DNA from 3 places in the Arthrobacter sp. NPDC058288 genome. Region 2 is predicted to be linked to each of the others. Evidence: riboswitches for the same ligand, from Rfam matches in the RefSeq annotation. Region 2 holds a riboswitch; each other region holds the start of a gene.
The links. A riboswitch is a leader RNA that binds a small molecule or an ion and turns the genes downstream of it on or off. The one in region 2 is predicted to bind S-adenosylmethionine.

Region 1 (9,600 bases), on a different contig from region 2:
GCGCGCGCGACCCTGAGTGCCGCAGCCACCGCAAGCCCGGACGAGGGCCCCAGGGACAGCCCCTCTTCGTTCAGCAGCCGGTGCTCCGTCGTGTACACCTCATTGTTGGGGATGCGCAGGAAGCGGTCCACAATGCCGCGATTGAAGATCTTGGGCCACTCGGCTTCCGGCCAGGAGTTGCCCACGCCGTCCACCAGGATCTCGCCCGGAGGGCCCCCGCTGTACACGGAACCAACAGGGTCCGCGGCGATCACCTCCACATGGCCGCCGGTCTTTTCCTTCAGGTACCGGCCGTTGCCGCTGATGGTGCCGCCGGTGCCGATCCCGGCCACGAAATGCGTCACTTTCCCGGACGTCTGCTGCCAGATTTCCGGCGCTGTCCCTTCGTAGTGGGCCAGCGGATTGGCCGGATTATCGAACTGCTGAGGCCGCCAGGCTCCCGGGTTTTCTGCCGTGATCCGGGCCGCGACGGCCCGTGCGTTCTCCGGCGACTCCGACGGCGCGGCCCAGTCCGTCACCACCACCCTGGCGCCATAACGGTGCAGCGCGGCGAGCTTCTCGGATGAGATGGTGTCCCCGGTGACCACCACCACGGGGTGTCCGGTGAGGGCACCGATCAGCGCCAGCCCGATCCCGGTGTTCCCGGAAGTGCTCTCCACAATGGTTGCCCCCGGCCGGAGCTCACCGCTGCGCTCAGCCGCGCGGACCATGCTCAGTGCTGTCCGGTCCTTGATGGAGCCGCCGGGGTTGTCGGATTCGAGCTTGACGTACACCGTACTGCCCAAGCCCTTGCCAAGGACGTCCAGCGGCACCAGCGGAGTGTTTCCCACCTGTGCCAGGACGGCGCCGGCATCTGCCGCAACATCAGCCTCCCGGACCGCGTGCCTGCCCGTCATGGTGCCCATCGCTGCCTTTCTGTGCTGCCGGCGGCATGGGGTCCCGGGCCGCCGATCAGGGCACTGTTTAGGCCGCTGCCGAGGAGGACGTCCAGCTCAGCGCGCGCCTCGTCCACGAGCGCCGCGGCCGGCAGGTGCCGGGCCAGCAGGCCGGAAAGGCTGTCGACGACGGCGGCCGTCCCTTGTCCCAGCGGTCGCACCGCCCGCGCTTCCGCCCCGCCCAGCAGGTACGCCGCTGTCAGCGCCTCGATGGCGAGCAGCTTCCCGGCAGCATCGACGGAACGCTCCAGCTGCTGGAGTGCCAGCGGCGCCAGCGTGGAGTGATCTTCGACGTCGGCGGACAGCGTGGGCGCACCGAGTGTTGCCGGCGCCGCCAGGAATTTGAGCTCGGACAGCAGGCCGGCGGCCGAATACCAGAGCAGCCCGGGCAGCTCTTCCGGCTCCAGCGGCGCTCCGTTCGTGGCAGCTTCGAGGTGCCGCTGGCGGATCCGCCGCTGCGGGGGGTAGAGCTTGGCGATCCGGCGTTCGCTGCTGATCCCGAGGTGGGCCAGTCCCAGGCGCAGCGCCTCGAAGGCCAGGGCCAGCTGCATGGGCTGGAAGTTGCCGCCGGAAACCATCCGCCCGGAGCCGATGTCTGTGAGGGGGTTGTCACCCCGACCGTTCAGCTCCACTTCCAAGGCATCTTCCAGGGCAGTGATCTGGCACCGGACGGCGCCGTGGGTCTGGGGTGCCGCCCGGAAGGAAAGGGCGTCCTGCACCGAAACCTCCCGCTCCGAGTCCTCCAGCCACCCGCCCTCGAGGAGCCGCAACACATGGGCCGCTGTGACCGCTTGCCCGTGCACGGCTTTGGCAGCCTGCACAGCCGGTGAAAACGGGCTGAGGTTGCCGCCGCCGTCGTGCCTTGCGGTCGCCTCAAGCGACAGCGCGAGCGCCGTGTCCGCAAGGTCGGCGAGCCGCAGGATGCGGTGCAGGACCAGCGCGCCGACGCCGATGGAATAGGAGTTGGAGCTGACCAGGGCCAGGGCTTCGCCGGGCGCCAGTTCCAGCGGAGCCAGCCCGGCGTCGGCCAGCGCCTGGCCGCCGGGCACCAGCTGCCCGTCCGACCCCACGGCCTGGCCCTCCCCGATGGCGACGGCGGCCACCGCGGCCAGCTGGGTGAGGTCGGCGGACCCTACGGATCCTTCGCGCGGGATGGCGGGGACCACGCCCCGGTTGAGCATGTCGGCATAGAAGCGGGCTGTTTCCGGCCGGACTCCGGAGCCGCCGCGGCTGAAGCCCACCAGCCGTGCCAGAATCACTGCCCGGACCTCATCAGCGCCCAGCAGGTCCCCCACGCCGCTGTTGTGGTACCGCACCACCTGCACCTGGTAGGCGAGGATCGACGTCTCCTCCACAGCGGTGTCGCGCCCGGAGCCGAGCAAAGTGTTGAGTCCGTAGACGCGGTGGCCGGAATCGATGGCCTGCTGCACCACCTCACGCGAGAGCCCGATCAGCTCCTGGGCGTCCACGCTCAGGACGAACTTCACGGCCGGATCGGCCGCGGCTTCAGCGATGTCCCTGGCGCGCAGGTGCGCCGTGCCGATCAGGAAGGTGCCGCTGCCGTCGCCCATGGCACTAGAAGTCCAGCAGGTTCCGGCGGAAGCCGCCGTCGCCATAGCTTGTCCGGAGCAGCCCGCGGCGCCGCAGCACCGGGGCCAGCCGGTCCAGCACGCCGTGAACCGTGGCCGGATCAACGAAGCCGGAGAACAGGAAGCCGTCCCCGCCCACCCGGACGCCGGTTTCCTCAAGGTAGTCGGCGATCTCCTCGACCGTGCCGATGATGCTGTCCCCCGCGCCGCCGCTGCGGGCCTGCAGGAGCTGGCGCAGCGTGGACCCGGGAGGGCCCGCCTTGGCGAAATGGTCCAGGGTGCCCTGGTTGCTGTTCGTGGTGAGCTCAGGGAGGGTGGCGTCGAGGTCGAACTGTTTGAAGTCGATCACGGAAAGGTAGGAGATGGAGTTCAGCTGGCTGTCGATGTCGCGCTGCGTCAGTTCCCGGCGCTGCTCCCGGAGCTCGTCGGCTTCGGCGCGGGAGCCCACCACGGCGGGCTTGAGGACATACAGCACCTTGACGTCGTCGGGGTTCCGCCCTGCCGCCGCCGCCTCGGCCCGGATCGAATCGCGGTAGGCCTTCATGCCGTCCGCTCCCCTGGCCAGGCCGATCGCGACGTCGGCGTTGCCGCCCGCGAATGCCTTGCCCCGCGGGGACGCCCCGGCCTGAACCAGGACGGGTTCCTCAGGCAGCGGCGCGGTGTTGAGCGGGCCCCGGACCTTGAAGAAGCGGCCGTTGTGGTTGATCGGGTGAACCTTCGTATGGTCCGCGAAGATCCCGGCGTCCGCATCCTCGACGATGGCGTCCGGATCCCAGCTGTGCCAGAGCTTGCGCACCACCTCCACGAATTCCTCCGCTTTTTCGTAGCGGAGGTCATGCTCGATCTGCTGGTCCAGCCCGTAGTTCTGCGCGGCCAGGTCGCTGCCGGAGGTCACCACGTTCCAGCCCAGCTGGCCGTTGGAGAAGTGCTGCAGGGTGGCCAGCAGGCGGGCCGCGGTGAACGGCGGGTAGAAGGACGCGCTCACCGTGGGAACAATGCCCAGGTGTTCCGTGGCGGAGAGCAGGTAGGGCACCAGGGCCAGCGGATCGTGTTTGGGCGCGAAGGACGCCTGCGCCAGCGACACTTCAGCGGTCCCGCCGTAGGTGTCCGGCACCGTGAGGGAATCCTCGATGATGAACAGGTCCAGCCCCGCACGTTCGAATTCCCGCACGGCGTGCTGGTAAACGGCGGGTTTCTTCCAGTCGTACCCGATGCCGTACCCCGGCGTGCCCCAGCCCTGAACGCCGAAACCGTGACCCACGAACCAACCGAAGTGCAGCATGGGACTGACTGTATTCCGGTTCGATTCGTTCATAGCTGCCTGATTTCATCCGGCGTTACGGCGGTTCATCTCCCGTCATTATCCTCCCGGCATGGACTTTTGTAACCGCAATATGGGGTCACTCACGGGGCACCGGAAACGCGGAGGCGGCGCCGCTTTCGGCTGTGTCCCGTTACGGAAGATGACGACGACGGCGGTGCGGGCCGCCGTCGTAAGTGTTACGTTTTTGGGGAGTAATGAGAACCGGCGCCAAGCCCTGACTGGCCGGTCGGCAACCCTCCTTCCGCGGCGGGGTGCCTCAGGTGAATACTCGGCATATCGATATTCGAGCTGCAAGCGTGAGAGAAGGAGATCCGTCGTGTCCGACGCACCCGCACCGCTGGCCCCGGCCGCCAACCCGGCCGCCGCTGACCAGGAACAACCGGCCCTGCCGCAGGAAAAGCTGGCCTACCGGCTCATCACCGGCCCCGACGACCGCTCCTTCTGCGAGCGCATCTCCGCGGCCCTTGCCGATGGCTATGTCCTGCACGGAGGCCCGGCGGCAACCTTCAACGGCACCAGCGTGATCGTGGCCCAGGCCGTGATCCTGCCAGCGGCCGTCGCCAGTTCGGACGCTGCAGTGGCAACCGCAGTGGACGAACTTGAGTTCGACGCCGATTTCCCGGGCGAAGGCTTCGAGGGCCACGCATGAGCTACGCCGGAGACCTGAGCCCGCAGGACGCCTGGGCCAAACTGGAGCAGGGCGCCGTCCTGGTGGATGTCCGCACCGAGGGCGAGTGGGCGCACATTGGCATCCCGGACACCAAGGCCACGGACAACGATCCCCTCTTCATCCAGTGGACCTTCCCCGGCGGCATCCCCAACCCGGATTTTGTCGACCAGCTGAAGCAGCAGGCCCCCGAGGACTCCGGCGTCGAACTGGTGTTCCTCTGCCGTTCCGGCGTACGGTCCGTCGCCGCGGCAATCGCCGCCACGCGGGCCGGGTTCACCGCATACAACGTCCTCGAAGGCTTTGAAGGGGAACCGGACCGTTTCGGCGAACGCACCGTCAACGGCTGGAAGAACCGCGGCCTGCCCACCAACCTCGGAAAGAACTAAGTGACCTTCAATCCCGACGCCGCCGGCTGGAGCCCCGACACCCAGGCTGTCCGCGGCGGACTTGACCGCACCAATTTCCAGGAAACCGCCGAGCCGATCTTCCTCAACTCGGGGTTCGTCTACGAATCCGCGGCAGCTGCCGAGCGGGCATTCACCGGCGAGGACGAACGGTTTGTCTACTCCCGCTACGGCAACCCGTCCGTCGCCACCTTCCAGGAACGCCTCCGGCTGCTTGAAGGCACGGAAGCGTGCTTTGCGACGGCGTCCGGCATGTCCGCCGTCTTCACGGCGCTGGGTGCCCTGCTGGCTGCCGGCGACCGGGTGGTTGCTGCCCGCTCACTGTTCGGCTCCTGCTTTGTGATCCTGAACGAGATCCTGCCCCGGTGGGGCGTCGAAACGGTGTTTGTGGACGGCCCGGACCTGGAACAGTGGCGCGCCGCCCTTTCGGAGCCGACGACGGCGGTCTTCTTCGAGTCGCCGTCCAACCCGATGCAGGAAATCGTGGACATCGCCGCGGTCAGCGAACTGGCGCACGCGGCAGGGGCGACCGTCGTCGTCGACAACGTCTTTGCCACTCCGCTGCTGCAGCGCTGCGGCGAGCTCGGCGCGGATGTGATTGTGTACTCCGGCACCAAGCACATCGACGGCCAGGGCCGCGTCCTGGGCGGCGCCATCCTCGGCACCAAGGAGTTCATCGAAGGCCCGGTCAAGCAGCTGATGCGCCACACCGGGCCTGCGCTTTCCGCCTTCAACGCCTGGGTGCTGACGAAGGGCTTGGAAACCATGGCGCTGCGCGTCAACCATTCCTCGGCCTCCGCGCTCCGCCTGGCCGAATGGCTGGAGAACCAGCCGGCGGTCAGCTGGGTCAAGTACCCGCTGCTGAAGTCCCACCCGCAGTATGAGCTGGCGGCCAAGCAGATGAAGGCCGGCGGCACCGTGCTGACGCTGGAGCTTTCGCCCTCAGGGGGCCGGAGCGCGAAGGAAGCAGCCTTTGCGCTGCTGGACGCGCTGCGGATCATCGACATTTCCAACAACCTTGGCGATGCCAAGACGCTCATCACCCACCCGGCCACCACGACGCACCGCGCCATGGGGCCGGAGGGCCGCGCGGCGATCGGGTTGAGCGACGGCGTGGTCCGGCTGTCCGTGGGACTCGAGGATGTTGACGACCTCATGCGCGACCTGGAGCAGGCGCTCAAGCAGATCTGAGGGACGGCTACCTGTTTCTTCCTGCCCCGCCGAACGTCAGGTGTCCAGTTCCCAGTGCAGGCGGATCGCTTCGGCTATCGGGCCGGCCGCAACGTCCACGGTGAAAGCCACGGGCGCGGTTCCGGTCTCTTCGATGACGGTGTCATGGTAGACGCGCCCGCATGCCGGGCACAGCGTGTAGAGGTCCTCGTCCCCCGGCCACTCGGCCAGCCCGGGCGGGACGGGAGTTCCCTCGCCAAGGTGCACGGGCATGCCTTCGGAGTTGGCCTGGATCAGCCCCTCGTCGCTGACGGTGTTTCCGCAGACGCAGGTGATGGTGGTGACATCGTGTCCCGTGACTGTTGCGTATTCGGTTTCCATGGCGCGCTCCGGGGTAGTAGGAACCTGTTCACGACTGGCGGACGCGCAACAGCACGGGCGCCTTCTCGCGCGCGGTGATGGCCTCGGTCCGGCGCATGCTCACGTCCACAGCGTGGGCGACCACTGCGGCCAGCCCGGCAGCGGCGTCCGAGGTCCTGGCAAGGCCTTCCTGCATGGCAACACGCTGTTGTTCCGAACCGGTCCCCCGGCCCAGGATTCTCCGCACGCCTTCCCGGGCAAGTTCCAACTCGTCCTGTTCCGCCAGGACTGGCGCCACATAGTCCACCAGCGCGTCCACCACTTCCTCTGCGGGAGCGGGACGGAACGTGCCGAAATCCAGAAGGTCTCCCCGGAGCCCGCAGTTGCTCGCCTGCCACGCGGCCATCCGCAGCAGCACCGTCGGCACGGGCGAGGGGTCCACACCGGCCCGCCATTCCCTGCTGGCCGATTCCACCAGGCCGCGCACCAGGACGGCGATCAGGGCGGCGTCCTCGGCCTGCAGGCAGACGTCCGCAACCCGGACTTCCACGGTGGGATGGTTGCGGGAAAGCCTCGCGTCAAAATAGATCATGCCTTCGTCAAGCAGCACGCCGCTGTCCAGCAGCCGGGTGACCACGCGGCGGTACATGGAGTGCGTCCCGAAGATCTGCGAGGGACCCGACGTCGGCCAGCGGTTCCAGGCCTGCGTGCGGTAACTCTCGAAGCCGGTTTCCACGCCGTTCCAGTACGGCGAGTTCGCGCTGAGCGCGGTGAGCACCGCCAGCTTGTCCCTGATCCGGTCGATGACGGCCACGCCTTCTTCCGGGGATTCGACGAAAGTGTGGACGTGGAACCCGCAGGTCAGCTGCTCGTGGACGGTGAGGCCAAAGCGCTCCTGCATGGTGGCATAGCGGGGATTCGGCGTGGTGTGCGTCGTGGAGGCAATCGGCGAAGTCGCCAGCGCGGCCACCCGCGCATTGTGCTTCTTCGCGGCGGTGTCCGCCAGGGCCCGGCCCTGGAGGATCTGGAGGAGCAGCTCCTCATAGTTCAGGCACGGGCGGGTTTGCGTTTCGATCTGCTCGAGTTTCAGTTCGGCAGTCAGTCCGGTGTCGTTGTCGTCACGGGTTGGATCGTGGGGGTCCGGGATCCGGGGTTTGTCCGGGGCATCGTCCGCAGCAAGCTTCCGCCCTGCCAGCAGGGCGTCCGCCAGCGCCAGCGGCTCCCCGGTCACGGGGTCCACAATCAGCAGCTCTTCCTCAACCCCGAAAGTTCGCATGCATACATTGTGCTCCTGTACGGCCCTGTACGACAGGCGCCGCAACGGCGCCTGTCGTACAGGGCAGGACGGGTCAGTCCTGGAAGTACTCGATTTTGGCGCCGATGGTGTTGAGCCGCTCGGCCAGGTCCTCGTACCCGCGCTCGATCACGTAGATGTTGCGCAGCTCGGACACCCCGCGGGCGGCCAGCATGGCCAGCAGGATGCATGCAGCGGGGCGCAGCGCCGGCGGGCAGCCCACCTCGGCGGCACGCCACCGCGTGGGTCCATTGACATAGATCCGGTGCGGATCCAGCAGCTGGACCCGGGCGCCCAGCTTGTTGAGCTCGGTCAGGTAGATGGCGCGGTTCTCATAGACCCAGTCGTGGATCATGGTCTGGCCTTCGGCATTGGCGGCAATGACGGCGAAGAAGGGCAGGTTGTCGATATTCAGGCCCGGGAACGGCATCGGGTGGATCTTGTCCGTGGGGGCATGCAATGCGGAGGGTTTGGTGGTGACGTCCACCAGCCGGGTGCGGCCGTTACGGGCGAAATACTCCCCGGAAATCTCGAGCTCCTGGCCCATCTGCTCCAGGGTGGCGAGTTCGATCTCCATGAACTCGATGGGAACCCGGCGGATGGTGACCTCGGAATTGGTCACGATGCCGGCGGTGATGAGGCTCATCGCTTCGATGGGGTCCTCCGACGGGAAGTATTCGATGTCGACGTCGATGGAGGGCACCCCGGTGATTTTCAGCGTGGTGGTCCCCACGCCGTCGATCTCCACGCCCAGGCCCTGCAGGTAGAAGCAGAGATCCTGGACCATGTAGTTGGGGCTTGCGTTGCGGATCACCGTGGTGCCGCGGCGGTGGGCGGCGGCCATAATGGCGTTTTCGGTGACCGTGTCGCCGCGTTCGCTCAGTACAAAGGTGCGGTTGTCGCCGTCGGCCGGCGGAGCCTGCACCGAATAGAAGCCCGAGGTGGCTTCCACGGACAGGCCGAACTGGCGCAGGGCCTGCATGTGCGGCTCCACGGTGCGGGTGCCCAGGTCGCAGCCGCCCGCGTACGGGAGCCGGTACTCCGCGGACTCGTCCAGGAGCGGTCCCAGCAGCATGATCACGCTGCGGGTGCGGCGGGCAGCCTCCACGTCCATGGAATCCAGGTCCAGGACGGCGGGGCGGCGGATCTGCAGGTCGTTGGCATTGAGCCAGGTGCATTCGACGCCGATGCTCGTGAGGACCTCCACGATCCGGTTCACTTCCTCGATCCGTGCCAGCCGGCGCAGCGTGGTGGTGCCGCGGTTGATGAGGCTGGCGCAGAGAAGGGCAACTCCGGCGTTCTTGCTGCTGTTGACGTCCACCGAACCGGACAGCGTGCGGCCGCCCTCCACCCGGAGGTGTGTCATCTGCGGCCGGCCCACTTTGACGATGCTGCGGCCAACAATGGCCTCGAGCCGCTGGATCATTTTGAGGCTGAGGTTCTGCTTGCCCTGTTCCATCCGGGCGATGGCGCTTTGGCTGGTGCCCAGCTCGGCCGCCAGCTGCCCCTGGGTCCAGCCCTTTTCGCCGCGGGCATCGCGGAGCAGCAGGCCAACGTGTTCAGCAGTCTCTTGAGTCATACAAGAAAAATATCACGCATGAGCTATTCGGGGGCGCGAAACGCCGCAAAGCGCTACCTAGCTCACAGAATATTCACCTCATGCGATATGCGGTGTGATAGCCGGCCGCTATTGCTGCCCGAGGAACACCATGTTCCACGTTCCCGCCGCAACGGCCGCACAGACCGCCACGGTGGCGATCAGCACACCGCCGAGAACCACCCAGATGTCCAGCGTGCTGTACGTGGACTCACGCGCCCAGGTCCGCTGCGCACCGCCAAACCCCCGAGCCTCCA
Region 2 (9,600 bases):
GCTCCAGCCCCACCGAAAGACGGACCAGCCCCGGAGTGACCCCTGCCACCGCCTGTTGTTCCGCTGTCAGCTGGCTGTGCGTGGTGGACGCCGGGTGGATGACCAGCGAGCGCACGTCACCGATGTTTGCCACGTGCGAGTGCAGTTCCAGCGCATCCACGAAACGCTTGCCGGCCTCGGCCCCGCCGGCGATGTTGAAGGAAACGATCGCACCGGTGCCCTTGGGTCCGTACTTGCGGCCGCGCTCGTACCAGGGGCTGGACGGCAGGCCCGCGTAGGCAACGGATTCGACGTCGTCCCTGGCCTCCAGCCATTCGGCGACGCCCACGGCGTTGGCAACGTGGCGCTCGACGCGCAGGCTCAGGGTTTCCAGGCCCTGGGCGATAAGGAAGGCGTTGAACGGGGACACCGCGGAGCCGAGGTCACGCAGCAGCTGGACGCGGGCCTTGAGGATGTAGGAAAGATTCGCGCCCAGGGCGCCCCCGGCGCCGAGGTCCCTGGCGTAGACAAGCCCGTTGTAGGTGGGGTCAGGGGTGTTGAACCCCGGGAACTTCTCCGGGTCCTTGCCGAAATCAAAGTTGCCGGAGTCCACGATTACACCGGCGATCGCGCTGCCGTGGCCGCCAAGGTACTTCGTTGCCGAGTGGACCACAATGTCGGCGCCCCACTCCAGCGGCCGGATGAGGTACGGCGTCGACAGAGTGTTGTCCACGATCAGCGGGACGCCTGCCTCGTGGGCGGCGCCGGAAACGCCTTCAATATCCAGGACGTCCTGGCGCGGATTGGACACCACCTCGGCGAAGAAGAGCTTGGTGTTGGGCCGGACGGCGTCCTTCCACTGCTGGAGGTTGTCCGGGTCCTCCACAAACGTCACCGAGATGCCGAACTTCTTCAGGGTGTGGGCCAGCAGGTTGTACGTGCCCCCGTAGAGGCTGGGGCTGGCCACCACGTGGTCGCCGGCTTCGGCGACGTTGAGGATGGCGAATGTCTCGGCGGCCTGTCCCGAACTGAGCAGCAGCGCCGCCAGCCCGCCTTCAAGGCTGGCCACGCGCTGCTCCACCGCGTCCTGGGTTGGATTGCCGATGCGGGTATAGATGGGCGCCAGCTCGGCCAGCGCGAAACGGTTGGCGGCGCTTTCGGCACTGGGGAACACGAAGGACGTCGTCTGGTAAATGGGGAGGGCCCTGGCGCCGGTGGCGCTGTCCGGCTCCTGGCCGGCGTGGATCTGGCGTGTTTCGAAAGACCAGGCATTGGACATTGGAGGCTCCTTCTAGGGAAGGGCACCGGGGCCGGCGCACGTGCCGGGCCGGGTCTGGTGCCGCGCTTGCCGTCCGGCGGTTGCCGGAGGCCAGGTCCTCACCCGGGGCACCCCACCGCGGAACGAGGGTTGCCGGCCAGCAAGCCGGGGCTCAATGCTGGCGCTCATGACCTGGACCCAGTGTAGGAGCGGAGCAAACCGTCTGAATAGGTTTATGACGAAGGACGTCGGCTGCGGTATTTCGTGGGCTTTGGGGCCGTCCGCCATAACGTCCCATCTTGGTAAGGACACCCTTAGCTGAGAGCTCCATCACAAAGTGCCAAGATGAGGGCATGCGCATGGATCACGTCTCTTACGCCTGTGAACAAGATGGCTTGGCTGCCACCACCGAACGTATTGCAACCGCCCTCGGCGTCGAAGCCGTGAAGGGCGGGGTACACCCCCGTTTTGGCACCCGCAACATGATTATCCCGCTGGCCGGGCACAAATACCTGGAGGTCGTGGAGGTCCTGGACCACCCGGCATCCGACAAAGCTCCGTTCGGGCAGGCTGTCCGGGCACGCTCCGCAGCGGGCGGCGGCTGGATGGGCTGGTGCGTCGAAGTGGACGACCTGGCACCGTTCGAAGAACGCCTCGGCCGCTCGGCCGTTAACGGCAACCGCAAGTTCCCGGACGGCCGCGAACTTGTCTGGAAGCAGATCGGCATCCTGGGCCTTATCGCAGACCCGCAGGTGCCGTACATGCTCAAGTGGGAAGGCGACCCGGAGCTTCACCCGTCCAACGCCTACCCGAGCAACGTTAAGATGTCCAGCCTCACCATCGCCGGTTCGGCCGAGCGCGTCACGGAATGGCTCGGTCAACCGGTCGAGAAGCCCTTGGAGGATGTGGCTGTTGAATGGGTCGCCCCGAAGGGGACGCCGGGAATCCTCTCCGTCACGTTCGAAACCGCCTCCGGCGCGGTAACCATCTAACCCCTGTTCCACCGTGTGGCCCTCCGGGCCACGGGCAGCGCGCTGCCCTGACAAACTTCGGCCGCTATCAGCGGGTGCCAACGACGTCACCCACCGATAGCGGCCGAATCCTTTTAAGAGGTTGCCGGCTAGCCCAGCCCGATGGCCTTGCCGAACAGGCTGAAGCCGACGAACGCCACAACGTCCAGCAGCGCATGGGCGATCACCAGGGGCATCACGCGGCGGGTCTTCGTGTACACCCAGGCGAAAACAACACCCATCACGGCGTTGCCGATGAACGGGCCGAAGCCCTGGTAGAGGTGGTAGCTGCCGCGGAGCATGGAGCTGGCGAAGATGGCCAGCGGCATGCTCCAGCCGAACTTCCCGAGCCTGTCCAGCAGGTACCCCACCACGATGACTTCCTCCACGATCCCGTGCCGTACGGCGGAGAGAATCAGCACCGGGATGGTCCACCAATAGGCGTCCAGCGCGCTGGGGATGATGGCCGTGGTGATGCCCAGCGCCCGTCCGGCCGCATAGAGCCCCAGGGAAGGGATGCCGATCAGCGCTGCCAGGCCCAGCCCCTGCAGCAGGTCCTTCCCCGGGCGGGCGAAGGTGAAGCCGAGTTTGCGGAAGGCCGAAGCGCCGGACTCCCCCGACTTCCGGTGCTCGGTGAGGAAATAGATGACCAGCACCACCGGCACCAGGGCGAAAACAATATCCAGCAGCTGGTAGGTCAGGTCGAAATATTCGCGGCTGCTCTGGGAGCGGTTAAGGGTGGAGGTCCCCTCCGCAAGAGGTGCCCGCGTCAGCTTGTCCAGCAACTGCACCACCGAATACACGGCCGACTGCCCTAGCGACAGACCGAGGACAATCCAGACTTCTAACCGCAGACGACGGCGGGAGGGAACCAGCATGTTCCTATCTTGCCTTCCCTTTCTGGTTCTTTCCTGTCCGCCGCTTCCGGCTGGTCGGGGCCGCCGCTTCCGGCTGGTCGCGGGGGCAACACATCCACGTGGCCGCGCTGCCCGGGGCCTATGCTTGGAATTTATGAGTGCGCCCGGAAAAATCATCATGATCCGGCACGGCCAGTCAGCCGCCAATGCCGACACCTCCATTTATAACCGGGTGCCCGATTACCGGATACCACTGACCGAACTCGGCCTTGCACAGGCCCGGGCCGCAGGCGAGGAGATCCGCCGGGAACTGGACGGCCGGCAGGTGTGTGTCTACGTCTCGCCGTACCTCCGGGCCTACCAGACTCTCGAAGCGCTCAATCTGGGACCGCTTGTAGAGCGGATTATCGAGGAACCCAGGCTTCGTGAACAGGACTGGGCGAACTTCCAGATCGCCGGGGACATCGAGGACCAAAAAGAACTCCGGAACGCCTACGGCCACTTCTTCTACCGGTTCAGGGAGGGTGAATCCGGATCCGATGTCTACGACCGGATCTCCTCCTTCATGGAAACACTGCACCGGCACTGGTCCAAGCCCAGCTACGCCCCGAACGCCCTCTTCGTGACGCACGGGCTCACCATGAGGCTGTTCTGCATGCGCTGGTTCCACTGGTCCGTGGAGTATTTCGAATCCCTCAACAACCCGGACAACGCCGAAGTGCGGACCCTGGTGCGCACGGATGAAGGCAAGTACGAACTGGACAAGCCGTTCAGCCAGTGGGAGGACCGCCGCGTGGACGAGACAGTCCTGGACGCTCCGCCCATGATCTTCTAGCGGCCGCGTTTCAACGCGCCCGCACGCCGGCCCGCCAGACGGCGTGGGTCAGCGGGATGCCCGGCCGGTAGGCAAGGTGGGTGGCGGAGGGGGCGTTGAGCAGGTGGAGGTCCGCGCGGTGCCCGACGGCGATCGAACCGACCGCGCGTTCGCCGTCGGCGTCGTTCCCCTCGTCGCGGTGCAGCGCCAGCGCGCCCCCGTACGTGGCGGCCCGGACGGCCTCGTGGACGCTGAGCCGCATCTGGAGCACGGCCGTGGTGACGCAGAAGGCCATCGAGCTGGTGTAGGAGGTACCGGGGTTGCAGTTCGAGGCCAGGGCGAGCTGCACACCGGCGTCGAGCAGTTCCCGTCCCGGTGCCAGCGGCTGGCGGGTGGAGAGGTCGCAGGCCGGCAGGCACGTGGCGACAGTCCCCCGCGTTCCGGCGCCGGCCGCCGATTCCCAGCCGGACCAGCTGTCCGCGAGGTCGTGGACGTCGGCGCGGGACAGGTAGTTCACGTGGTCCACGCTGGCGGCCCCGAATTCAACCGCCAACCGCACCCCGGGCCCCTCTCCCAACTGGTTGCCGTGCACGCGCAGGCCAAGGCCCGCATCCTTGCAGGCCTGCAGCACTCGGCGCGACTGTTCCTCGGTGAACGCCCCCTGCTCGCAGAACACGTCCGCCCAGCCGACATAGGGCAGGACGGCCGCCAGCATGGGCCCGCACACCAGGTCGGTGTATTCGTCGGGGTCGTTCCCGGCGGGGACCAGATGGGCGCCCAGGTAGGTGACTTCGTCAGCCACAGTCGACGCGATGCGCGCGCTGCGCGTTTCGTTCTCCACGTCCAGGCCGTAGCCGGTCTTGGTTTCCAAGTACGTGGTGCCCTGCGAGACGGCTTCGGCCACGCGGCCCAGGGCCAGCCTGGTGAGGTCGAAGTCGCTTGTCCCGCGGGTGGCGCCAGTGGTCACGGCGATGCCGCCGGCGCTGTAACTCTCGCCGGCCATCCGGGCCTCGAACTCCGCAGTCCTGTCACCGGCAAAGATCAGGTGGGTGTGCGAGTCCACCCAGCCCGGCAGCAGCGCCCGGCCTCCCGCGTCTACGGCATCGTCAGCGGCCGGCGCGGCCGACGACGGCCCGATCCACGAAATCCGCTCCCCCTCGATCACCACGGCGGCGTCCTTGAGGACGCGGTGCTCCGCGTCCTGGGTCATCAGCTCGGCAATGTTGGTGATCAGGGTGCTCATGGGTCCATTCTTCAGTGCCGGATGGACCAGCGGGTTGCGGCCAGCGCAACCGCTGTCCGGGATGCCGGACTGAGCCCGGCGTCCTCGTCCCGGGCGCCCTGCCCCGCCGACGGCCCTGCCAGGATGAGGTCGGCTGCGAGCTCAGCAATGCCGGACGAGGTCTGGAAACCGTAACCGCCCTGTCCGGCGAGCCAGAAGAATCCGGTGGCTTCGGCGTCGAACCCCACCACCGGGACGCCGTCGGCAGCTTCGGTGCGCAGGCCGGTCCACGCGGACTTGACGTTCCTGATGCCCATGGTGGTCACCGCGTTGAGCCGCGCCACCAGCGCCTCGACATCGCCCGGGTAGGGCTTCGCGTCCTCAGGCCCGCTCGGCACGGATTCCGACGGCGAAATCAGCACGTCCCGTCCTTCCTTGCGGAAGTAGAACGATTCGTCCGCTGCCGCCACCATGGGGCAGGAATCCGGGAGGGGACGTTCGACGTCGACAATCGCCGCCGTGCGCCGGTACGGCTGGAGGCCGAGCTTCTCCACGCCGCTGATCACGGCCAGTTCATCGGCCCAGGCCCCGGCAGCATTGACCACGATCCCGGCCTGGAACGCTTCCTGGCCGGCCCCGAGCTCCCAGCCGGACCCCAGCCGCTGGGCGGAATGGACCTTGGCTCCGGTGATGATGTCCACCCCGCCCGCCTCGGCACGGCGCCGGTGGTCTTCCAGCAGCACGGGGGCGTTGCAGGCGAACGAACCGGTATCCAGTCCGGCCGCGGTGAAGAACCCTGGCTCCAGCACCGGGCACAGCTCCAGTGCTTCGGCATGGGAAATCCGGTGCATGTGCCCGCTGGCTTCTTCCCGGACGGTCTCTTCGTCGCCGATCAGCATGAAGCTGCGCGGCGAAAGGACAGGCTCCGGAAGCTCCGCGTCCCGGGCCGCAATCAGCCCGAGCGTGCGGAGCGTCAGCTCCTGCACCACCACGGGGCCGTAGCTGGGAATCAGTTGCCGGGCCGAGCGGGCCGAGGTGTGGTAGGCCAGGGACTGTTCGGCCTCGACGAGCGCAACGCTGCATTTAGCGGCAAGGGCAGAGGCGAGGGACAGCCCGGCAATGCCGCCGCCCACAATCACCACATCGTAATTTGCTGACATGACTCCATCCTTGCACCCGGCAGGACGTCACGTCAGTACCTTAGGCTCCTACCGCGTCGCGGCTGTCCACGAACGCCCGGACGCAGGCTTCGACGTCCTCGGCACTGTGCGCGGCTGAGAGCTGGACACGGATCCGGGCGGCCCCCTTGGGCACCACGGGGTAGCTGAAGGCAGTGACGAACACTCCGTGCCGGAGCATCCGGTCTGCCACCTTTGCCGCCATCACGGCGTCCCCGAACATCACCGGCACGATCGCGTGCTCGCCGTCCAGCAGGTCGAACCCTTCTTCCGCCATCCGGTTGCGGAACAATTCGGCGTTGGCAAAGAGCTTGGAGCGCAGTTCGGCGGAGCTCTCCACGAGATCCAGGGCCTTCAGCGTCGCTGCGACGATGGCCGGTGCCAGCGAGTTGGAGAACAGGTAAGGGCGGGCCTTCTGCCGGAGCATGGCGATGACCTCGCGCCGGCCGGAGACGTAGCCGCCGGAGGCGCCGCCCAGTGCCTTGCCGAACGTGCCGGTGTAGATGTCCACGCGGTGGCCCACCCCGGCGTGCTCGGGGGTTCCCGCGCCGGTGGCGCCCATGAAGCCCACGGCGTGTGAATCGTCCACCATCACCAGGGCATCGTACTTTTCGGCCAGGTTGCAGATGGCTTCGAGCGGCGCGAGGTAGCCGTCCATGGAGAAGACGCCGTCCGTCACGATGATCTTGCGGCGGGCCGGGTTCTCCTGCGTAGTGGCCTCGATCAGTTTCGCTTCGAGGTCCGCCATGTCGCGGTTGGCGTAGCGGAACCGCCGGGCCTTGCAGAGCCTGATGCCGTCAATGATGGACGCGTGGTTCAGGGCGTCGGAGATGACGGCGTCTTCGGGCCCGAAGAGGGACTCAAACACGCCGCCGTTGGCGTCGAAGCAGCTGGAGAACAGGATGGTGTCCTCGGTGCCCAGGAACTTGGAGACGCGCGCCTCCAGTGCCAGGTGCAGGTCCTGGGTTCCGCAGATGAAGCGCACGCTGGCCATGCCGAAGCCCCGCTCGTCCATGGCGGACTTCGCGGCGGCAATGATGTCCGGGTGGTCCGCCAGGCCCAGGTAGTTGTTGGCGCAGAAGTTCAGCACGTCGGCGCCTGCCTCGCCGATCCGGCCTGCCGTGATGTGGCTGGCCTGGGGTGAGTCGATGTGGCGTTCCGTTTTGAACAGGCCTGCCGTGCGGATCTCGTCCAGCTCGTTCTGCAGCTGGTCCTTGATGGCTGAATACATGGGGTGTGCTCCTCAGCTGGGTGAATCGTTAATCGGTGCCGGAAAGTATTGCAAGGTCTAGAAGACGGTCCAGTCCAGGACAACTTTGCCGCCCACACCGGCGCGGGCAACGTCGAAGCCCTTCTCCCAGTCCGTGGCGGGCAGGGTGTCCGTGACCACCGCCGAGATGTTGGTGTGCAGCACCGGGTTGGAGGACAGCATGGCGCTCATGGCGTACCAGGTCTCGAACATCTCGCGGCCGTAGATGCCCTTCATGGTCAGCATATGCGTGACCACCTTTCCCCAGTCGATGTCGATGGACTGGCTCGGCAGGCCCAGCATCGCGATCCGGCCGCCGTGGTTCATGTTGTCGATCATCTCCGGAAGGGCGGTGGGATGCCCGGACATTTCCATGCCGATGTCGAACCCTTCGCGCATGCCCAGTTCGCGCTGGGCATCCTTGACGCGCATCTTCGAGACGTCGATGGCAAGGTCCACGCCGAGCTGGCGGGCCAGTTCCAGGCGCGGCGCGGAGACGTCGGTGATGGCGATCTTCCGGGCGCCGGCGTGGCGGGCCACGGCAATGGCCATCAGCCCGATCGGACCGGCCCCGGTGATCAGCACGTCCTCGCCCACGAGCGGGAAACTCAGGGCGGTGTGGACTGCGTTGCCGAAGGGATCGAAGATGGCGCCAAGTTCGGGCGTGACCGAGGGATCCTGGTGGACCCAGACGTTCGTCTCGGGGATCACCACGAATTCGGCGAATGCGCCGTCACGCTGGACTCCGACGCTCACGGTGTGAATGCACATCTGGCGGCGGCCGGCACGGCAGTTGCGGCAGATGCCGCAGACAATGTGGCCTTCGCCGGAGACCCGGTCGCCCACTTTGACGTCGCGGACGTCCTCGCCGGTTTCCACCACTTCGCCGTAGAACTCGTGGCCGGCGATCAGCGGAGCCTCGATCATGCCCTGGGCCCAGGCATCCCAGGACTGGATATGAAGGTCCGTGCCGCAGATCCCGGTGGTCATCACGCGGATCTTCACGTCGCCGGGGCCGGTTTCCGGCTCCGGCCGGTCCACCAGCTCAAACCCGGCGTGTGCGCCGGCCTTGTACAGAGCCTTCATTGGCTTCCTTACTCTTGGTTTTACTCTCAGGAATGCGGCGCCCCGCAGAGGTGCGGCGGGGTTGGCTCCCTTCATTAGAACCACAAAGAAGCATTAGCACAACCGAATTCTTCTCAATCGACGATTTAGAAAAATCTAAGCAATAGACTCGGGGAATGGAAATCCATCAGCTCGAAATGCTCCGGGAACTCGGCGCCCTCGGCAGCGTCAAAGCGGTGGCCGAAACGCTCCTGGTCACCCCCTCCGCCGTCTCCCAGCAACTGGCGGCTTTGCAGCGCAGCGTGGACGTCCCGCTGACGCGGAAGGAAGGCCGGAACCTGGTGCTCACCGAGGCCGGCCAGGCACTGGCGGACGCCGGTGCCGCCGTCGTGAGCGCGATGGCGGATGCGCGGATGGCGATCGGCGCGTACCACGGCTCCACGGTGGCACCGGTGACGGTGAGCGGTTTTCACAGCGCCGGCCAGGCACTCTTTGCGCCTCTGGCCCGGCTGCTGGACTCACCGGACAAACCCAGGGTGCTGCTGTCCGACGAGGATGTTGCCCAGCAGGACTTCCCCGCACTGACTGCCCGGTATGACCTGGTGCTGGCGCACCGGATGGACCACAGCCCGCGGTGGCCGGAGGAGCGGGTGGCCGTCATCCCGCTCGCGCACGAGCCGCTGGATGTGGCGTTATCCGCCGGACACCGGCTGGCGGGCAAGGAAACCCTGACGGCGCACGACGTCGTCGGCGAACCGTGGGTGACCAGCCACACCGGCTACTCCCCCGCGGACGTGCTGTCCGCCGTCGCGGCGGTGTCCAGCCGCGAGCTGAACATTGTCCACCGGATCAACGACTATTCCACCGTGGCGGGACTCGTGGCCACGGGCAGTGTCATCGGGCTGCTGCCGCGGCACACCGCCCGGCCCGTGCTGAACCCGGAGATCGTGCTCCGGCCGCTGCGGGGC
Region 3 (9,600 bases), on a different contig from region 2:
TTCAGGTTTTCGGGGGCGGCCTCGGTACAGGACCGCTTTACCACCTTGCGGATGACGCATTCGAGATCGTACTCCTCAAGGCACTCCGGGCAACCGTCCAGGTGATCCTTGATCTCGGCGATGTCGCTGTGTGTCAACGCACCGTCCAGGTACTCGTAAATACGTTGCATCCGGGCGTCGTCGCAATCGCCCAGTCCCTGGCAGTCGCTCATTTCCTGTTCTCCTGTTTTGTGCTTTCGGCCGCTGCGCCGGTTTCGGTTGCGGCTTTGAAACCCCGCTCTGCGGCGTAGTCCCCGAGCATGTCGCGCAGCATCTTGCGGCCGCGGTGAAGCCGGGACATCACAGTGCCGATGGGGGTGTTCATGATGTCTGAGATTTCCTTGTAGGCGAACCCTTCCACGTCAGCGAAATACACCGCCAGGCGGAACTCTTCCGGAATCGCCTGCAGTGCCCGCTTGACGTCTGAATCGGGAAGGTGGTCCAGTGCTTCCGCTTCGGCGGAGCGGAGCCCTGACGAGGTGTGCGATTCCGCCCGCGCCAGCTGCCAGTCCTCAATGGTGTCCGCGTTCGACTGCAGCGGCTCGCGCTGCCTCTTGCGGTAGAGATTGATATACGTGTTGGTGAGGATCCGGTAAAGCCACGCCTTGAGGTTGGTTCCGGGCTTGTACTGATGGAACGCCGAGAAAGCCTTTGTATACGCTTCCTGCACCAGATCCTCAGCATCGGCAGGATTCCGTGCCATCCTCATGGCAGCCGAATACAGCTGGTCGACGTACTGCATGGCGTCGCGTTCAAACCGCTGCCTGCGCTGCTCGGAGGTCTCGGAGACAACGTCGACCTCAGCCTCCGGCTCTGCAGCTTCCGGCCCGGCGTCGGGGCGTACCCCGCCGTCCCTGCTGTCCCCGGCTTGCGCCGGACGCTCGCTGATGGTCTTGGCGTCGTTTCCGGCAGCCTCATATATGGCCGCAACGGCCGGATCAATGGTGCTCATTGCCTTCAAGTCTACTGTGACGCGTCGCGAAGCTCCCGGCGGGCGTCCGCCGGGCTCGTCCCCGCGCCTGGAGAACTCCAGTGGCGCAAGGAGTTCCACGCTGTCCCTAACCAATGTCAAAGCTCCATCTCCGCTCTGTGTCCTTGTATCCGGCCCTACGTTGCTGTGTCGGACTCCTCGCTGCGGCCACCCGGACCGACGCACCTGACCGGACGCATACGGCGTTCGCCAGCGCCCGAGGGCGCGAGGAAGTACCTTCTCTGACCTACTAGGACCTGCTTTTCACAACCACGGCCGGCGGGCAAATATTCCGCAAAAGTGCAAGACTAGAACCGGTTCCCCCGCAGAAGTTCAGCGGCTCGTCCACCCAGGAGGAAATTCATGTCGTTTGTCCGTATTCTCGCCCGCCCCATGCTGGCCTCCAGTTTCGTTCTCGCTGGGCTGGACAAGCTAAAGAACGCGGATGACACTGCGACGCAGCTGTCCCCCCTGCTGCGGCGGGCAGCGGAATCCCTTCCCTTCGCCACGAACGAAAAGGTACTGGCCCGCGTCATCGGGGGCACCCAGGTGGGCGCAGGAGTGCTTTTCGCCCTCGGTAAGTCGGCACGGCTCGCTGCCTCGGTACTGGCGGTCATTTCAGCACTGAATGCCTTTGTCGAGTGGCGCAGCGCGGACATCACCAGCAAGGAAGGCCGCGACGCGCGGCGCACCCAGCTGCTGAAGAATGTCACTCTCACCGGCGGGGTGCTGCTCGCATCCGTCGACACCGCGGGCAAACCGAGCCTGGCCTGGCGGGCCGAGCACCTGGCAGCCGATGCCCGCAAGGGTGCCAGCCACCTGGCCGCTGATGCTCGGAAGACCACCACCAAGAAGCTCAAGAAGGCCGACAAGGCTGTCCGCAGGGCCGTGGACCACGCAGTGAAAGCATAGGAACGAATGACAGGCACCGCCCCCACCGAGCCAGCCACTTCAGGACCCGCGGCCGACGTGCCGCACTGGCCGGCGCCGTTCGCTGAAGCGCCGGTCGACGCCACGGTCACCGTCCCGGGCTCCAAGTCCCTCACTAACAGGTACCTGGTTCTTGCCGCCTTGGCTGATGGTCCTTCCCGCCTCCGTGCACCCCTGCATTCGCGCGACTCGGCCCTCATGATCCAGGCCCTTTGCCAACTGGGAGCCGGTATCAGGGAAGTCCCCGGCGACGGCTCGTTCGGGCCCGATCTTGAGGTCACTCCCCTTAGTCCGGACGCCGCGGCGTCCGATACAGAGATCGACTGCGGACTCGCCGGAACAGTAATGCGCTTTGTCCCGCCGGTGGCTGCGCTCCGCAGCGGCACGACAGTCTTCGACGGCGACCCGCACGCGCGCAAGCGGCCAATGGGCACCATCATCGAGGCACTGGCTGCCCTCGGCGTTGAGGTTCGCGCCACTGACGGGAACCGGCCGTCGGCTCTTCCCTTCGCAGTGGATGGCACGGGCGAGGTACGGGGCGGCCACCTGGTCATTGATGCGAGCGCCTCCTCGCAGTTCGTGTCGGCGCTACTCCTGGTGGGCGCGCGTTTCACCGAGGGCCTGCACCTTGAGCACGTGGGCAAGCCGGTCCCCAGCCTGGACCACATCAACATGACCGTCGCCGTCCTGAGGGAAGTTGGAGTGTCCGTCGACGATTCCGTCCCGAATCACTGGGTCGTCGCGCCGGGTCCCATCCGGGCCTTCGATCGCCGCATCGAGCAGGACCTGTCGAATGCCGGGCCGTTCCTCGCCGCCGCGCTGGCGACCCGGGGCACGGTCCGTATTCCCAACTGGCCCTCCCCCACCACGCAGGTGGGCGACCTTTGGCGCAGCATCCTGACTTCAATGGGCGCCACGGTCACGCTGGACGACGGCACACTCACCGTCACCGGCGGGCCCGAAATCACGGGTGCGGACTTTGCCGACACCAGCGAACTTGCACCGACAGTAGCCGCGCTGTGCGCCTTGGCCACGGGTCCGTCGCGGCTCACCGGCATTGCGCACCTCCGCGGCCACGAGACGGACCGGCTCGCCGCACTCGTCACGGAGATCAACCGCCTGGGCGGGGACGCCGAGGAAACCTCCGACGGCCTGGTGATCCGGCCCGCCCAACTCCACGGCGGCGTCGTACACAGCTACGCGGACCACCGAATGGCCACCGCCGGGGCAATCCTGGGCCTCGCCGTTCCCGGCGTGGAGGTGGAAGACATCGGCACCACGTCCAAGACGATGCCGGACTTTCCGCAACTGTGGGAAGCCATGCTGACACGACAGCCGGGCCGGCAGACGGAACAGGCCAGTGGGGCGTAGCACCGGTTCCTGGGACGAGTCCGATATCCGGATCCGACCCAACAAGAAGGGTTCGCGGCCCCGGACCAAGGACCGGCCCAGCTACGACGACGCCGTGACCGGCCGGATCATCACGGTGGACCGCGGGCGCTATACGGCCGTGGTGGGCGAGGACAGCGGGAACGAGCGCACGGTGATTGCCGCGCGCGCCCGCGAACTGCGCCGCTCACCCGTGGTGGCCGGAGACTTCGTGTCCCTGGTGGGCGATGTTTCGGGGGCGCCGGACACCCTGGCGCGGCTCGTGAAGATCCAGGACCGCCGCACGCTGCTGCGGCGCAGCGCCGATGACACGGATCCCATCGAACGGGCGGTAGTGGCGAACGCGGACCAGCTTGTAGTGGTGGTTGCCGCCGCCAATCCCGAGCCGCGCACAGGCTTTATTGACCGCGCACTGGTGGCGGCCTACGACGCCGGGATTGAGCCGTTGCTGCTGGTCACCAAGGCAGACGTCAAAGATCCCACGGAACTCCTGTCCAATTACCGGCACCTCGATTTTCCGGTGATCATCAGCCGGACTGCGGACGCCGCGGCCTCCGGAATCGATGCACGCTCCGATGACGGGCTGTCAGCCCGCCTGGACAGTGACGCCGTCTCGCAGCTGCGGGCCCACCTCGACGGCAAGGTCACCGTGATGCTCGGCCATTCCGGCGTGGGGAAGTCCACCATGGTCAATGCCCTGACGGGTGCCGAGCGGGCCACGGGAGGCGTCAACGCCGTCACCGGGAGGGGACGGCACACGTCGTCGTCCGCGCTTGCCCTGCGGATCAGTGACGCGCCCGCCGGTAGCTGGATCATAGACACGCCCGGCATCCGGTCTTTCGGCCTTGCCCACGTGGATCCGGACCGGATCCTGCGTTCGTTCCCCGATCTCGAACCCGGCACGGATGCCTGTGAACGCGGCTGCAAGCACGATGCCTCCGCCGTCAACTGCGGTGTGGACGCCTGGGTGGCCGAAGGACACGCTGGCCCGTCCGGCGCGGCGCGCCTGGCATCCCTTCGGCGGTTGCTCGGCACAGACCCCCGGATGGAAGCACAGGACGCCAAGGAACTCGGCATCGTTTCATGACATCCCGGCCCGCCGGCTGCAGAGACGGTAGTTTGGAACCATGACCCAACCCGCTTCGAGCTACAACGATGACCTGCGCCTCGCCCATGTCCTGGCCGACTCTGTTGACTCCCAGACCATGAGCCGCTTCAAGGCGCTGGATCTTCAGATTGAAACCAAACCGGATCTGACGCCGGTAACGGATGCTGACAAGGCAGCTGAAGAGTCCATCCGCGGCCAGCTCTCCCGTTCCCGTCCGCGAGATGCCGTCCTCGGCGAAGAGTTCGGCAGTTCGGGACATGGTTCCCGCCGCTGGATCATCGACCCGATCGACGGCACCAAGAACTTCGTCCGCGGCGTGCCGGTGTGGGCCACCCTGATCGCCCTCGTGGATGAAGGTGAGCCTGTGGTTGGACTGGTCAGCGCGCCGGCGCTGGGAAAACGCTGGTGGGCGGCGAAAGGTGCGGGCGCCTACATGGGACGGTCGCTTGCTGCCGCCACCCGGCTCAAGGTCTCCAACGTGTCCAAGCTGTCGGACGCCTCCCTCTCCTACTCGAGCCTCAGCGGCTGGAAGGAACGGGGCAACCTGGACGAATTCCTGGGTCTCACTGAGGAAGTCTGGCGGACCCGCGCCTACGGTGACTTCTGGTCCTACTGCATGGTGGCCGAGGGGTCCGTGGACATCGCCTGCGAGCCTGAACTGAACCTCTATGACATGGCGGCTTTGGTGCCGATTGTCACCGAAGCCGGCGGACGCTTCACCTCGTTGGAAGGAGTGGACGGCCCCTTCGGCGGAAACGCCCTGGCCACCAATTCGATTCTTCATTCCGAGGTCCTCAAGCGGCTGAACCCGGAACTCGACGACCTCCTCTGACGCGCGACCCGGCCCGCTGCCAAGCGGTTTCGGCGCGGGTTTGTCCACCGGAGGCATATCAACCGGGGACCGAATAAACGACGGCGGATTACCCCCTCGGGGGGTGTCCGCCGTCGTTATATTCGGCGCAATCCCCCTTCTGCCGACGCGCGTAACAAAGGGCTTAATAATTGCCGCGACTTTCCCGCGGCCCGGTGAATGTCCTAATCTCGAAACAGGTCACGAGTGCCAGCGCTAAACCCCGGTTTGCTGGCCGGCAACCCTCCATTCGCGGTGGGGTGCCCCGGGTGACGACCAGGCCGGTCCGGAACGGACCCGGCAAGCGCGGATCCCCGGAGTGCGGGGTCCCTTCACAGTGAGGTCCCCATGACTACTGCCACTTTCCCCGCAAATGCCGCAACCTCTTCCGCTACAGGCCTTCTGGACCCGCGGTTCACCGTCGCCCAGCGCCCCCTCTCAGCCGTTACCGGCGCGGAGATCCAGGCTCCGCTGATCCAGGGCGGCCACGTCCGCTACGCGAACCTGGACTACGGCGCATCGGCCCCGGCGCTGTCCGTTGTCTCCGCCTACCTCAACGAGATCCTGCCGTACTACGCCAGCGTGCACCGCGGCGCCGGCTATGCCTCGCAGATCAGCACGTCGGTGTATGAAAATGCCCGGGACATCGTCCGCGGGTTCGTGGGCGGCAGGTCGGACGATTCCGTCATCTTCACCCGGAACACCACGGACTCACTGAACCTGCTGGCCGGGTGCCTGCCGGTGGCCGACGGCCGACACACCGGCGAGGTGCTGTACCTCGACATCGAACACCACGCCAACCTGCTCCCCTGGCAGGGAGTGCCGCACCGGAGTGTTGTTGCCGCCCCCACGCTCACCGCCACCCTGGAGAATCTTCGTTCCGAGCTCCAGCAGGGTGACATCAGCCTGCTGGCCGTCACGGGCGCCTCCAACGTCACCGGCGAGATCCTTCCCATCCGCGAACTGGCCGCACTGGCCCACGAACACGGCGCCAGGATCGTTGTGGACGCGGCGCAGCTGGCCCCGCACCGCCGCATCGACATCGCCGCGGACGACGTCGACTACCTCGCCTTCTCAGGCCACAAGCTGTACGCGCCGTTTGGCAGCGGCGTCCTCGTGGGCCGGCCGGACTGGCTCGACGCCGGGACGCCCCACCTCGCAGGCGGCGGAGCCGTGCGTGAGGCCCGGCTGGACTCCGTCAGCTGGACTACAGGGCCGGCACGGCATGAAGGCGGCTCACCGAACGTCCTTGGGGCCGCCACCCTGGCCCGGGCCACCCAGGTCATCGGCGCCTTGGACCAGGACCTGTGGCACGCCCACGAGACGGCCATCCGGTCCTTCCTCGTCGAGGGACTGCGGAAGATCGACGGCGTCACTGTCCACCAGATCTTCAGCGACACCGACCACGCCACGGACACCATCGGTGTGGTCAACTTCTCCGTCGCTGGCTACGACGCCGGCCTTGTGGCAGCCTACCTCTCCGCGGAGCACGGCGTAGGCCTGCGCGACGGCCGCTTCTGCGCCCACCCCCTGCTGAAGCGGCTGGGACTGCCGTCCGGCTCGCTGCGGGCAAGCTTCGGCGTCGGTTCCCGGTTGGAGGACGCCCAGCGCCTACTCGCAGGCATCGAGGAACTCCGCAGGACCGGCCTCGGCTGGGACTACGTTGTGGACTCGGGCCGCTGGGTGCCGGCCAACGACACCCGCAGCTACCCGGACTGGGCACCCAACACCCCCGGCACTGCCGGGGCGGCACCCTGCACTGAGGACTGAAGACTGACGTCGCGGCGCGTGCGGTAAATTCGAGGGGTAAGAATTCCAGCCTGCCCGAAGGAGACTGCACGTGGCACGGGGAGGCCCCAAACTGCACCACCAGCGCCGGTACGAGCTCGGCCGGAGTTTCCAGGACGGCGGCGAACACTATGACCGGGTCCGTCCCGGCTATCCCGCCGGTTCCGTAGAGTGGCTGCTCCGAAGCGTTGGCGGGACAGCCGGCGCGTCCGACGCCGCTGACATCGGGGCCGGGACGGGAAAGTACACCGCGATGCTGGTACAGCGCGGCCTGGCTGTCACCGCAGTGGATCCCTCACCGGACATGCTCGCCCAGCTGCGGCTGGCGCTTCCCGGCGTTCCCGCTTCCGTGGGCACCGCGGAGGCCACGGGCCTTCCCGACGCAGCGTTCGACGTCGTGACCGTTGCGCAGGCATGGCATTGGTGTGATCCCCGCCTGGCCAGCACCGAGCTGTCCCGCATTCTTCGCCCGGGCGGAGTGCTGGGGCTGATTTGGAACCAACTGGACACATCCGTGCCGTGGGTCCACCGGCTTTCCCGGATCATGCATGCGGGCGACGTGCACAAGCCGGATTTCCGTCCCGCGATCGGGCCGGAGTTCGCCGGTCTTGAGAGCCATCTGACGCGCTGGGAAGACCCCGTGACCACTAAGGACATCGTCGAACTGGCTAAGTCGCGCAGCTACTACCTCGCCGCCGGAGAAAGCATCCGGGCCAAAGTCCGCGCCAACCTTGACTGGTACCTCCACGAGCACCTGACATACTCCGCCGAGGACATTATCGGACTCCCCTACCTGACCCAGACGTGGCGGGCGTTCAAGGCATGAGTCCCGTAACCAAAGCGGTAGGCTTGAACTCGTGAAGACCGGCGCCCCCTCCTCCTCGATAGAGGACTACGTCAAGGTCATCTACTCCTTCACGGAGTGGCAGGACAAGCCCATCACCTCCTCGCAGCTGGCACTCCGGCTCGGCGTCGCCAATTCCTCGGTTTCGGAAATGGTCCGCAAACTCAAGGACCAGGGCCTCGTTGACCACAAGCCCTACAGCGCCATCACGCTCACGTCCGACGGAGTCCGGCTTGCGCTCTCCATGGTGAGGCGGCACCGCCTCATTGAGACGTACCTCGTCCAGGAGCTCGGCTACAGCTGGGACGAAGTCCACGACGAAGCCGAACTGCTGGAGCACGCCGTGTCGGATACCTTCATCGAGCGGATGGCCGGCAAGCTCGGCAATCCCCTGCGCGACCCGCATGGTGATCCCATCCCGGCGGCCGACGGCACCGTCCACATGCCGCACGCCCACCGGATGAGCGAACTCGACGAGGGACACAAAGGCCGGATCACCCGGATCAGCGACGACAATCCCGAGCTCCTGCGCTACCTTTCCTCGCAGGAAATCGATCTGGACGCCGACATCGAAGTGCTGGGCCGGAAACCGTTTGGCGGAGCGCTCGTGGTCAGGATCGGCTCCGCAGGCGCAGACCGCGAATTCGACCTCGCCGACGAGGTCTCGTCAGCGCTATGGGTCTACAGCGAATCCCGCCACGCCGGATGCCGGCTGGCGGATGCCTGAAGGGGCGCTGCCAGAATGAGTGCCGCCAGTAACCCGGGCTGGCGGGCGTGGGCGGCGGTGGCAGTCGGGGCGCTGGCGGGCACAGAGCTCCGCTACGGCCTGGGTTTCCTCTTTCCCGACGCGGCGGGGGCGATCCCGTGGACCACTTTGTCCATCAACGTCTGCGGAAGCTTTATCCTCGCCTCCCTCACCACCCTGTGGATTGCGCGCCCCAGGACCGCATTCTGGCTCAGAGCCGGGATTGGTCCTGGGCTGCTGGGATCGTTCACCACCTTCTCGGCCGTGGTGTTCTCCGTCGACCAGCAGGCACGGTCCGGACAGCACGTGACCTGGCTGATCTATCTGGCACTTTCCCTGGTCCTGGGGCTTGCTGCGGCCGCTGCAGGCTGGAAAGCCGGCAAGGCCCTGAGCGACCGGACGGGTGGAGCCTCATGACGGCGCTTTTGGTGGGCGTCTTCGGCGTTGCGGGGGGACTGCTCAGGTTTGCCATCGACACCTGGTTCGCGCACCGTGCCGGGACCCGACGGCACTGGCCCTGGGCAACCCTGGTGGTCAACGTCACCGGTTCACTGGTCATCGGCCTGTCCGTGGGCGTTACCGGCCGGCTCGGGCTCGGCGAGGAATGGCATGCGGCGATCGCCACCGGACTGGCCGGCGGGCTTACCACGTTCAGTTCCTGGACCACCGCCACCATCCGGCTTGTCAGTGAGGTGCGTTACCTCGCTGCGGCCCTGAACGTGGCCGTCAATCTCGTGGCCGGGCTCTCCGCCGCAGCCCTGGGAATCGCCCTGGCCGGCTGACAGCCTGTGCAGAGCCGTCCGTGCGTGCTGGAGTCCCGCAGTCGTGAATCCGATGCGGCCCGGCGTCCCGTATCGTTAAACGATGGTTACGCGACGTGAAGCAGCTCAGATCCTCGATATTCCCCTGGAAATGGCGCACCGTCACGGTATTCCCT

Region 1: it holds a riboswitch for S-adenosylmethionine, as region 2 does, so the genes downstream of both, ACFVWT_RS12345 (DUF1737 domain-containing protein) here and ACFVWT_RS19570 (bifunctional o-acetylhomoserine/o-acetylserine sulfhydrylase) in region 2, are expected to answer to the same signal.
Region 3: it holds a riboswitch for S-adenosylmethionine, as region 2 does, so the genes downstream of both, ACFVWT_RS04615 (aminotransferase class V-fold PLP-dependent enzyme) here and ACFVWT_RS19570 (bifunctional o-acetylhomoserine/o-acetylserine sulfhydrylase) in region 2, are expected to answer to the same signal.

Annotation. Positions count from the first base shown of each region.
Region 1 covers NZ_JBHVYH010000003.1:286,589-296,188, forward strand. The annotation lists gene ACFVWT_RS12330 (PLP-dependent cysteine synthase family protein) at 1-896, opposite strand, end outside; gene ACFVWT_RS12335 (aromatic amino acid ammonia-lyase) at 893-2,506, opposite strand; gene ACFVWT_RS12340 (NtaA/DmoA family FMN-dependent monooxygenase) at 2,511-3,806, opposite strand; SAM riboswitch class IV at 4,039-4,151, shown strand; gene ACFVWT_RS12345 (DUF1737 domain-containing protein) at 4,186-4,497, shown strand; gene ACFVWT_RS12350 (rhodanese-like domain-containing protein) at 4,494-4,904, shown strand; gene ACFVWT_RS12355 (O-succinylhomoserine sulfhydrylase) at 4,905-6,113, shown strand; gene ACFVWT_RS12360 (hypothetical protein) at 6,150-6,473, opposite strand; gene ACFVWT_RS12365 (glutamate--cysteine ligase) at 6,502-7,728, opposite strand; gene ACFVWT_RS12370 (UDP-N-acetylglucosamine 1-carboxyvinyltransferase) at 7,802-9,325, opposite strand; gene ACFVWT_RS12375 (energy-coupling factor transporter transmembrane component T family protein) at 9,434-9,600, opposite strand, start outside.
Region 2 covers NZ_JBHVYH010000009.1:7,891-17,490, reverse strand. The annotation lists gene ACFVWT_RS19570 (bifunctional o-acetylhomoserine/o-acetylserine sulfhydrylase) at 1-1,258, opposite strand, end outside; SAM riboswitch class IV at 1,316-1,430, opposite strand; gene ACFVWT_RS19565 (VOC family protein) at 1,591-2,229, shown strand; gene ACFVWT_RS19560 (CPBP family intramembrane glutamic endopeptidase) at 2,358-3,125, opposite strand; gene ACFVWT_RS19555 (histidine phosphatase family protein) at 3,259-3,939, shown strand; gene hutI (imidazolonepropionase) at 3,950-5,161, opposite strand; gene ACFVWT_RS19545 (NAD(P)/FAD-dependent oxidoreductase) at 5,173-6,300, opposite strand; gene ACFVWT_RS19540 (glycine C-acetyltransferase) at 6,341-7,549, opposite strand; gene tdh (L-threonine 3-dehydrogenase) at 7,607-8,653, opposite strand; gene ACFVWT_RS19530 (LysR family transcriptional regulator) at 8,809-9,600, shown strand, end outside.
Region 3 covers NZ_JBHVYH010000001.1:955,641-965,240, reverse strand. The annotation lists gene rsrA (mycothiol system anti-sigma-R factor) at 1-212, opposite strand, end outside; gene ACFVWT_RS04640 (sigma-70 family RNA polymerase sigma factor) at 209-991, opposite strand; gene ACFVWT_RS04635 (DoxX family protein) at 1,373-1,921, shown strand; gene aroA (3-phosphoshikimate 1-carboxyvinyltransferase) at 1,928-3,310, shown strand; gene ACFVWT_RS04625 (ribosome small subunit-dependent GTPase A) at 3,300-4,415, shown strand; gene hisN (histidinol-phosphatase) at 4,456-5,268, shown strand; SAM riboswitch class IV at 5,486-5,599, shown strand; gene ACFVWT_RS04615 (aminotransferase class V-fold PLP-dependent enzyme) at 5,635-7,056, shown strand; gene ACFVWT_RS04610 (class I SAM-dependent methyltransferase) at 7,127-7,900, shown strand; gene ACFVWT_RS04605 (metal-dependent transcriptional regulator) at 7,932-8,645, shown strand; gene ACFVWT_RS04600 (fluoride efflux transporter FluC) at 8,661-9,080, shown strand; gene ACFVWT_RS04595 (fluoride efflux transporter FluC) at 9,077-9,445, shown strand; gene ACFVWT_RS04590 (hypothetical protein) at 9,528-9,600, shown strand, end outside.